DNA from 2 places in the Clostridium sp. JS66 genome. Region 2 is predicted to be linked to the other one. Evidence: riboswitches for the same ligand, from Rfam matches in the RefSeq annotation. Region 2 holds a riboswitch; the other holds the start of a gene.
The links. Region 2 has a riboswitch for lysine ahead of lysA (diaminopimelate decarboxylase). Riboswitches for the same ligand answer to the same signal wherever they lie in the genome.
Positions count from the first base shown of each region.

Region 1 (5,031 bases), 2.0 Mb from region 2:
CTTTAATATATTAGACGGACTTAAAGAAAGTTATGAGCAATTTCATAATGTAAAATATACAGAAGAAGCCTTAAGAGCTGCAGTGGAGCTTTCAGCAAAGTATATTACAGACAGGTATCTTCCAGATAAAGCAATTGATGTTATGGATGAAGTAGGAGCTTATGTAAAGCTTCATTCAGATATGGAAGGTACTGTTGAAATACAGGCTAAGGATGTGGAAAAAATAGTGGCATCCATAGCTAAAATACCTGAAAAAACTGTGTCAGTAGATGAAGCTGATATACTTAAAAACTTAGATGAAACGATAAAAAAGGAAATATTTGGCCAAGAAAAAGCAATAGAATCTATAGTTACAGCTATAAAAAAATCTCGTGCAGGTTTTAATGATGAAAATAAAACTGTGGCTAATCTGTTATTTGTGGGACCTACAGGTGTAGGAAAGACAGAAATATGTAAACAGGTGTCAAAGGCATTAAATATTCCACTTATAAGATTTGATATGAGTGAATATCAAGAAAAGCATACAGTGGCAAGACTTATTGGGGCTCCTCCAGGATATGTAGGTTATGAAGAAGGTGGACTTCTTACAGATGCAGTAAGAAAAAATCCTTATTGTGTACTGCTGCTGGATGAAATTGAAAAAGTTCATCCAGATGTTTTAAATGTATTACTGCAGTTAATGGATTATGCAACTCTTACAGATAGTACTGGAAAAAAGGTTGATTTTAGAAATGTAATACTTATAATGACTTCTAATGCAGGAGCTAGATCTATTGGAAAACCTCTTATGGGATTTGGAGGAAGAACTGTAGAAAATGAAAATATAGATAAAGAAATAGAAAGATTTTTCTCTCCAGAGTTTAGAAATAGGTTAGATAATATCATAGTGTTTAATAAAATGAATGAGGATATGGCACTTTTAGTAGCTAAAAAGACTATAAGAGAATTTGAAGAAAAGTTAAAAACTAAAAATATAAAAATACAGGTTACAGAAAAGTGTTATAAGTGGTTAGCAAGTAAAGGATTATCTTTAGAATATGGTGCAAGGGAAATAATAAGAATCGTATCACAGCAAATAAAACCTTACTTTGTTGATAAGGTACTATTTGGAGATGTAGATAATAAAAAGATCATAGTCATAGATACAAAAGAGGATAAAGTTTTTATTAGCTAAAAAATATATAAGTATTTAAAGATAAAGTTTATAAGCTTGTAAAAAAACAGTTTTGGAAATTCCAAAGCTGTTTTTTCTAAATTTAATTACATAAGTTTGTTATTTTCAAAAAAGTAAGAAAAAAATGATAAAATTATATAAATTATCCTTAAAGTATGCGATAATATAAATAATGAGTTTGGAATATTATACCGTGGAGGAGGATTATAATGATTAATGGTTTAAATTGGAATTACCAAAACATTCCTATGATAGACGATACAAGTAGTGTTAGAAAATATAATACATTAGATGATCTTTCTTTAGCATACAATAGTATAAAAACAAATAATAGTGATTATTACTATAATATTAAAAATTCCTCTAGCAAAATATATTCAGTATCTACAGTGAAAAATGATGCTTCGGAGCTTTTTACTAGAGGTAAAAATTTAGTAGATGAAAGTAACAATGGATTATTTCAATCCAAAACTGCTGTTTCTAGTGATGATAAAAAGGTTTCTGCTTCAGCAAAAGAGGGGGCATTAAATAAAACCTATAGTGTAGAAGTTAAAAACATTGCTAAATATCAAAGTAATAAGAGCAATGAGATTAATGCTTATGATAAAGCAAGGTTTAATGTAGGAAATAACACTTTTGCAATAAATCACAATGGACAAACTAAGGATATATCCTTTAAAGTAGATGCAAGTGACAACAATGAAAAAGCTTTAAATAGTATGGTTAATGCTATAAATAATTCTGATGCAGGAGTTAAAGCTTCAATAGTAAAAGATTCTAAAACTAATTTAATGTATATGAAAATTGATTCAAAGGAGACTGGAAAAGGTAATTTTTTTGAAGTTGTAGACAAGATTGGTAATGCAGCAGCTGCATCTGGGACTAGTAATAAAGTTCAGACAGCTGAAGATGCAAATTATAATGTAAATGGGGTAAACTATACATCTAAAACAAATGATATAAGTTTAGATAATGGAAAAGTTAATTTAAATCTTAAGGAAAGCACTACAACTCCAATTAATGTAAAAGTTAAAAGTGATGCCAATAAGATAGAAAAGGGTATTGAAAACTTTGTAAATAGCTATAATAAATTTTCCAGTGACATACAAAATAATGATTTCGATTCCAACATATTAAAAGCATCAACAAGTGCATTAAAAAGAAATGAAGCTAGATTAAAAGGTATAGGAATAACTGTTAATGAAGATAATACTTTATCTATTGATAAGAAAAAACTTAATGAGGCAATTGAAAATGATGCTGATAAAGTAAAAAATATATTTTCAGGGTATACTGGAATTGGTAAAAAAATAACCAGTGCTGCTAAGGCAGTGGAAATTAATCCAAATATAGTTGTACAAGTTAATCAAAATATTGGATATAATAATAATTATGCTATTATGCAAAGTACAGCTCAGTATGGAAATTTTCTTAATTTAATCAGATAAAAATAATAATAAATTATAGATTCAAAATTATGGAGGTGTTGTATTATTAATAAAAATTTTAATTTAAATGAAGGTATTAGGGAAAATGAAATTAGATTGGTGGGTGAAGAAGAAAGTGTAATTATCAAAACTAATGAAGCTTTAAATCGTGCTAGAGATGAAGGATTAGATTTGGTAATGATTTCTCCAACAGCTAAGCCGCCAGTGTGTAGGATAATGGACTATAATAAATTTCTTTATGAACAATCTAAGAAAGAAAAAGAAGCAAAAAAGAATCAAAAGGTTGTTGATATTAAAGAGATAAGATTAAGACCTAATATCGAAGAACATGACATACAAATTAAGGCTAATAATGCTAAAAAGTTTTTATCTAGCGATAATAAAGTGAAAGTATCCATTAGATTTAGAGGTAGAGAAAACAATTATACTCATTTGGCAAGTAAGGTATTTGATGTATTTATTTCTAAATTAGAAGATACTGCAGTAATTGAAAAGTCACCTAAATTAGAGGGAAATAATATGATTATGATATTAGCACCTAAGAAATAATATATTTTTAGTAATTGGTTTATGAACTATTTAACTTAATATGAAATATATTACTATAATTAGTAAATACATTTAAAATGTATTTACTAATTATAAGTTTTAGTGTATAATAGTTAATTATAAGTGAATAACTGAGATAGAGGCGCAAAATTTAAGAGTAGCACTGCAGAGGTAAGTACTATGAAGCAGTTTGAAAGGAAATTTTGCCGAAACTTATAGCAGATGCTTTAATGCTATATAGTTGGGCTTTGTATAGAATATGTACAGGACTGTCACAAAGTTTATTTTGTGGAGAGCTATCATTCATGTATTAATATGTATTAAATACGTATTTTAATGCTCTGAGTGTGTTCTCAGAGCATTTTTTATCTTAGTTATTTCACTTATCGGAGAATATTACCGATAAGGGGGAGAAAAATGGAACAAGTTAATCAAATTAAAGAGCAGGAGTCAGGTGGATTAAAAAGAACTCTAAAGGCAAGACATCTTAACATGATTGCAATGGGTGGTGCCATTGGAACAGGAATATTTTTAGCACTGGGAGATACAATTAAACAAGCAGGTCCAGGAGGTGCTTTAGTTGCATATGGTTGTATAGGTATTATGGTATATTTTTTAATGACTAGTTTAGGAGAAATGGCAACCTTCATGCCAGATTCAGGTTCTTTCAGTGTTTATGCAACAAAGTTTGTAGATCCAGCATTTGGATTTGCTATGGGATGGAATTATTGGTATAACTGGGCTATTACTGTTGCTACAGAAATGGTTGCAGGTGCTGTGCTTATGAAATTTTGGTTTCCAGGAGTTCCACCTGTTATATGGAGTGTTATATTCCTTACATTAGTAGTTGTGCTTAATCTTTTATCAGCGAGAGCATATGGAGAAGCAGAATTTTGGTTTGCAGGTATTAAAGTAGCTACTGTAATTGTATTTTTGATAGTAGGTATTGCAACTATATATGGAATAATAGGCGGACATTATGTTGGATTCAAGAATTTTACAGTTGGTGAAGCACCATTTGTAGGTGGACCTAAATCAATTTTTCTAATATTTTTAATTGCAGGATTCTCATTTCAAGGAACTGAACTTGTTGGTGTAGCTGCTGGTGAAAGTGAAGACCCTGGCAAAAATATACCAAAGGCGATAAATACAATATTCTGGAGAATTTTGCTATTCTATATGGGAACAATATTTGTAGTTGGAGCATTAATTCCTTACACAGATGCAGGTGTTCAGACTAGTCCATTTACTATGGTATTTCAAAGAGCTGGTATTGCAGCTGCAGCATCGTTAATGAATGCTATTATCTTAACTTCAGTACTATCAGCTGGAAATTCAGGAATGTATGCTTCAAGCAGAACCTTATATGGAATGGCTAAGGATGGAAAAGCTCCTGCATTCTTTGGAAAACTTAATTCAAGAGGAGTGCCTGTAAATGCATTAATAGCAACTACAATAGTAGCATCACTTTGCTTTTTAACAGGTCTTTATGCAGAAACAACGGTTTATGTATGGCTTGTAGCAGCTTCAGGACTTGCAGGATTTGTTGCCTGGGTAGGCATAGCGTTGTGCCATTATCGTTTCCGTAAAGCTTATGTGGCTCAAGGACGTGATTTAGGTAAATTAAAATATACAGCTAAATTATTTCCATTAGGTCCAATAATAGCCTTGGTATTATGCGTAGTAGTTATTTTAGGCCAAGGATTAACTTATTTTCAAGCAGATACAATAGATTGGAAAGGAGTAACTTCATCATATATAGGATTACCATTATTTTTAGTATTATGGTTAGGATACAAAAAGAAACATAATACTAAGGTTGTAAAATTGGAAGATGTTGATTTGAAAGTTAATGAAGAA
Region 1 covers NZ_CP131467.1:4,891,434-4,896,464, reverse strand. Annotated here, with positions in the region: gene clpA (ATP-dependent Clp protease ATP-binding subunit ClpA) at 1-1,174, shown strand, start outside; gene fliD (flagellar filament capping protein FliD) at 1,384-2,622, shown strand; gene infC (translation initiation factor IF-3) at 2,713-3,171, shown strand; lysine riboswitch at 3,301-3,478, shown strand; gene Q6H37_RS22520 (amino acid permease) at 3,589-5,031, shown strand, end outside.
Region 1: linked by a shared signal. The riboswitch ahead of Q6H37_RS22520 (amino acid permease) and the one ahead of lysA (diaminopimelate decarboxylase) in region 2 are both predicted to bind lysine.

Region 2 (5,031 bases):
AACGGCTCCAAATACGTGAGTAAAACCATTAACAGGTTCTCTAAAAATTTTTTTCATAACATTACCTCCATATAATAAGCTTGAAAGTATCTATTAAATCCATGCATAAATGCCAATTAAATTAAATTTCACTGCATTTAATTAAATTTAATGTATAACTTTATTATGTGTCATTATATATATTATATAACTAATACATAAAATTTCAATTTAGAATAAGTATGAAAATGAAAGCTAATTAATTATTTTTTAATGAATTTCTTAAAAATACTTAATAATGCTATAAATACCAATATAATAACACGTAGTTTTTAAAACTACGTTTGATTTATAAGGTGTAAATAAGGTTTTTATATTGCGAAAGATTGAAATATAAAAATATTTGTTTTTTAATTTTAAAGATATCTGTGGAAACCCAGTAAATAGCTGGTTATTTGCATATATTAAAAATGAAATAAAAGTATAAATATACAAAAATATAAAAAAAGTAGTTGACTAAGTGAATATAATTTGTTAAACTCCTAAGTATACCAGATGAAAATAAAAAACGAATATATAAACAATGTGACATAGAGGCCGCGGTTGTTATAAGTACTGGCTACAGGAAAGGAACACTCGCCGAAATACATAAAATTTAGTTTTATGTATTGGGATTATACTGAATAAGTATAGTACTGTCTTTGAAAAATTGCCCGATTTTTTAAAGGAGTGCTTGTCATATTGGGGCAAAAGGTTTGTTGTGATACACAGCAGTTGTGAGTGCCTTTTGCTCACAACTGTTTTTTATTTACCAAAAAACACTAAATTTAATATATACAATATGGTACAGAGGTTGCGGTTGTCATAAGTAATGTATATTTAAAATACAGGAAAGGGTCATCCGCCGAAGTTTACAAGCTTTAATGTTTGTATACTGGGACTATGCTGAACAAGTATAGTACTGTCTTTAGGAAATTGCCCGATTTTTTAAAGAAGTGCTTATCATATTGGGGCAAAAGGCTTTGTATTGTACATGCAGTTGAGAGTACCTTTTGCTCACAGCTGCTTTTATTTTACACAAATTTAATATATTGATAATTAAGCAAAAATTTACATATTTAAAATTAATGAAAAGAGGAAGATAAGATGAAATTATTTGGAACTATGAATGTGAATAGTAAAGGACATTTAGAAATAGGAAAATGCGATACCACTGAACTAGCAAAAGAATTTGGAACTCCTCTATATGTGGTAGATGAAGATTTAGTTAGAAGCACTTGCAGAGAATTTAAAAATAATTTTGAAATAGAAGGTATTGAAAGTGAAGTTATATATGCATCTAAAGCATTTTTGAATTTGGCAATTGCCAAAGTTATCTGTGAAGAAGGATTGAGTTTAGATGTGGTATCTGGTGGAGAACTTTATACAGCTTTAAAAGCAAATTTTCCTGTAAGTAGAATTTATATGCACGGGAATAATAAAACAGAAGGCGAATTAAGCATGGCTATTGAAGCAGGAATAGGAAGAATAGTAGTAGATAATAGAAATGAATTAGAAGTAATTGAATATTTATGTAAAAGCTTAAATAAAAAAGTTGATGTTTTATTAAGAGTAAATCCAGGTATAGAAGCTCATACTCATGAATATATCCAAACTTCAAAAAACGATTCAAAATTTGGAGAATCTATATTTGATGAAGATATGTGTAAAATTATAAACAGATTTCAAAATAGTGAAAGTGTAAACTTTAAGGGATTTCATTGTCACATAGGATCTCAAATTTTTGAAGAAAAATCATTTTACTCAGAAGTATCAGATATGATTAAGTTCTTAGAAAAAATAAAAAATCAATGTGGATTTAGTACTGAAGAGTTAAATCTAGGAGGAGGTTTTGGAGTATATTATTCTGAAGGAGATAAACCTGTTAATTTAAATAGTTGTCTTAAAAACATGCTTTCAATACTTAAAGAAGAATCACAAAAATCAGGTTTAAATATTAAAAAAGTTATGATAGAACCAGGTAGATCAATAATTGCTAATGCAGGTACTACTCTCTATAATGTAGGTGGTACTAAAAAAACTTATGGTGGTAAACAGTATGTTTTTATAGATGGAGGTATGGCAGATAATCCAAGAACAGCATTATATGATGCAAAATATGAGGCTGTAGTTGCAAATAAAGTTAATTCCGAAAATAGTGAAATATATACTATTGCAGGAAAGTGTTGTGAATCTGGAGACATAATAATAAAAGAAATTCAACTTCCAGAAGTTGAAAGAGGAGATATTATGGCAGTTCTAACTACTGGAGCTTATAATTACAGCATGTCTAGCAATTATAATAGAATACCTAAGCCAGCAGTAGTATTTGTTAAAGAAGGTGAAGCAAAAATAGCAGTAAAAAGAGAAACTTATGAAGATATTATTAGAAACGATATATTATTTTAATGAAGGGGGTAATGAATTTGGCTACAATAGTACAAAAATATGGCGGAACATCCGTAGGAACTATAGATAAAATAAAGGCTGTTGCAAAGAAAGTAATAGAAAGAAAAAAGGAAGGTAATGACATTGTAGTGGTGGTTTCTGCTATGGGTAAGACCACAGATAAGCTTATAGATATGGCAAAACAAATTTCTGATAATCCTAATAAGAGAGAAATGGATATGTTAATATCAACTGGAGAGCAGGTGACAATTGCACTACTATCTATGGTATTTCAAGAAAGTGGATATGATTCAGTGTCATTAACAGGATTCCAAGCTGGAATAAAAACAGGAGGAGTTCATACTAAAAATAGAATATTTGATATAGAGATTCAAAATGTAGAGAATCATTTAAAGGATGGAAAAATAGTAGTAGTTGCTGGATTTCAAGGCATGAATGAAAATGGAGATATAACAACTTTAGGAAGAGGTGGCTCAGATACCACTGCTGTAGCATTAGCTGCAAAGCTTAATTGTACCTGCGAAATATACACAGATGTAGATGGAATATATGGTGTTGATCCAAGGGTTTGGCCTAATGCAAAGAAGTTGGATTATATAAGCTATGAAGAAATGATGGAAATGGCAAGCTTAGGAGCTGGTGTCATGGAAACAAGAGCAGTGGAAATAGGATGTAAATATAAAATTCCTATTTATGTAGCATCAACGCATGGAAATCAAAAAGGAACTTATATAAAGGAGTATGATGAAACAATGGAAGAAAAAGTAATAACAGGCCTTTCAATTAGTGATGATGTTCTTATGGTTACAGTTAACAATGTGCCATATAATTCTAAAAATATATCAATAATATTTGACAAATTGGCTAAACATCATGTGAATATTGATATGATAAGTCAAACAGCACCATTTAATGGATATATAAATGTTTCCTTTACTGCATCAAAGGAAGATGTAAGTACAATCAATGAGGTTGAAAAAGAATTAAGGGCTGAAATACAAGGTATTAAAGTTTCTAAGGAATCAGATATTACAAAATTATCTGTAGTTGGAATAGGTATGATGAAGCAGTCTGGAGTTGCAGCTTCTATATTCACTATATTTGCAGAAAATGATATTGAATTTAAGCAAGTAACTACTTCAGAAATAAGTATATCTTATACTTTAGATTCAAAAGATAAACAAAAAGCAGTAACAGTTTTAGCACAAAAATTAAACTTGTAGAAGTTAATAATTATTAGCTTTTAACTATTAACTAAAAATATGTATGAGGTGATTGAAATGAGAAATGCGAATATTGCTATCGTTGGAACAACAGGAATGGTTGGAAGAACATTTTTAAAAGTATTAGATGAAAGAAATTTCCCTATTGATAATTTATACCTTTTTGCATCAAAAAAATCGGCTGGAAGTAAAATGGAATTTAGAGGTAAAGAATATATAGTAGAAGAATTAAATGAAGATTCATTTAAAAGAGATATAGATATAGCATTATTTTCTGCTGGTGGAGATATTAGTAAAAAATTTGCTCCTATAGCAAAAGAAAATGGGGTAACAGTAGTAGATAACAGCAGTGCTTGGAGAATGGATAAGGATATTCCTTTAGTAGTACCAGAAGTAAATCCAGAAGATGTAAATTGGAATACAGGGATTATTGCAAATCCTAATTGTTCTACTATCCAATGTGTAGTACCACTTAAAGTATTGCATGATGCATTTAAAATAAAGAGAATAATTTATTCTACTTATCAGGCAGTTTCTGGATCAGGAGTTGGTGGAATAAAGGATTTAGAAAATGGTATAAAGGGAGAAGCATCTAATAAATATCCTTATCAAATAGCTTACAATTGTCTGCCTCATATAGATGTATTTATGGAGAATGGATACACAAAAGAAGAAATTAAAATGATAGAAGAAACTAAAAAGATATTAAATGATTATGATTTAAAGATAACAGCAACTACAGTTAGAGTTCCAGTAAGATATGGACACAGTGTTTCTATAAATTTGGAATTTGAAAAACCTTTTGAACTAGATAAGGTATTTGAAATTTTAGGAAATGCTGACGGAATAATTTTACAGGATGATGTTAAAAATACAGTTTATCCAATGCCAATAAATGCTGAAGGAACTGATGAAGTTTATGTTGGAAGAATAAGAAGAGACTTTAGCATAGAAAATGGGCTTAATTTATGGGTTGTAGCTGATAATATAAGAAAAGGCGCAGCTACAAATACAGTTCAAATAGCAGAAGTATTAGTTAAAAATCTTTAATTTATTTTAGGAGGGTTATTTATGTGTTTATTTGAAGGATCAGGAGTAGCTATAGTTACTCCATATACAGAAAGTGGTATAGACTATGAAAAATTAGGTGAATTAATAGATTGGCAAATAGAAAACAAAACAGATGCAATAATTATATGCGGAACTACTGGAGAAGCTGCAACTATGACAGATGCAGAAAGAAAAGAAACCATAGAATTTGCAGTTAAAAGAGTAAATAAGAGAATACCAGTTATAGCAGGTACAGGAAGTAATAACACAGCTTATTCTATAGAATTAAGTAAATATGCAGAAAAAGTGGGAGTAGATGGAGTATTGCTTG
Region 2 covers NZ_CP131467.1:2,849,107-2,854,137, forward strand. Annotated here, with positions in the region: gene trhA (PAQR family membrane homeostasis protein TrhA) at 1-57, opposite strand, end outside; lysine riboswitch at 562-722, shown strand; lysine riboswitch at 818-988, shown strand; gene lysA (diaminopimelate decarboxylase) at 1,126-2,427, shown strand; gene Q6H37_RS13370 (aspartate kinase) at 2,445-3,650, shown strand; gene Q6H37_RS13375 (aspartate-semialdehyde dehydrogenase) at 3,708-4,700, shown strand; gene dapA (4-hydroxy-tetrahydrodipicolinate synthase) at 4,722-5,031, shown strand, end outside.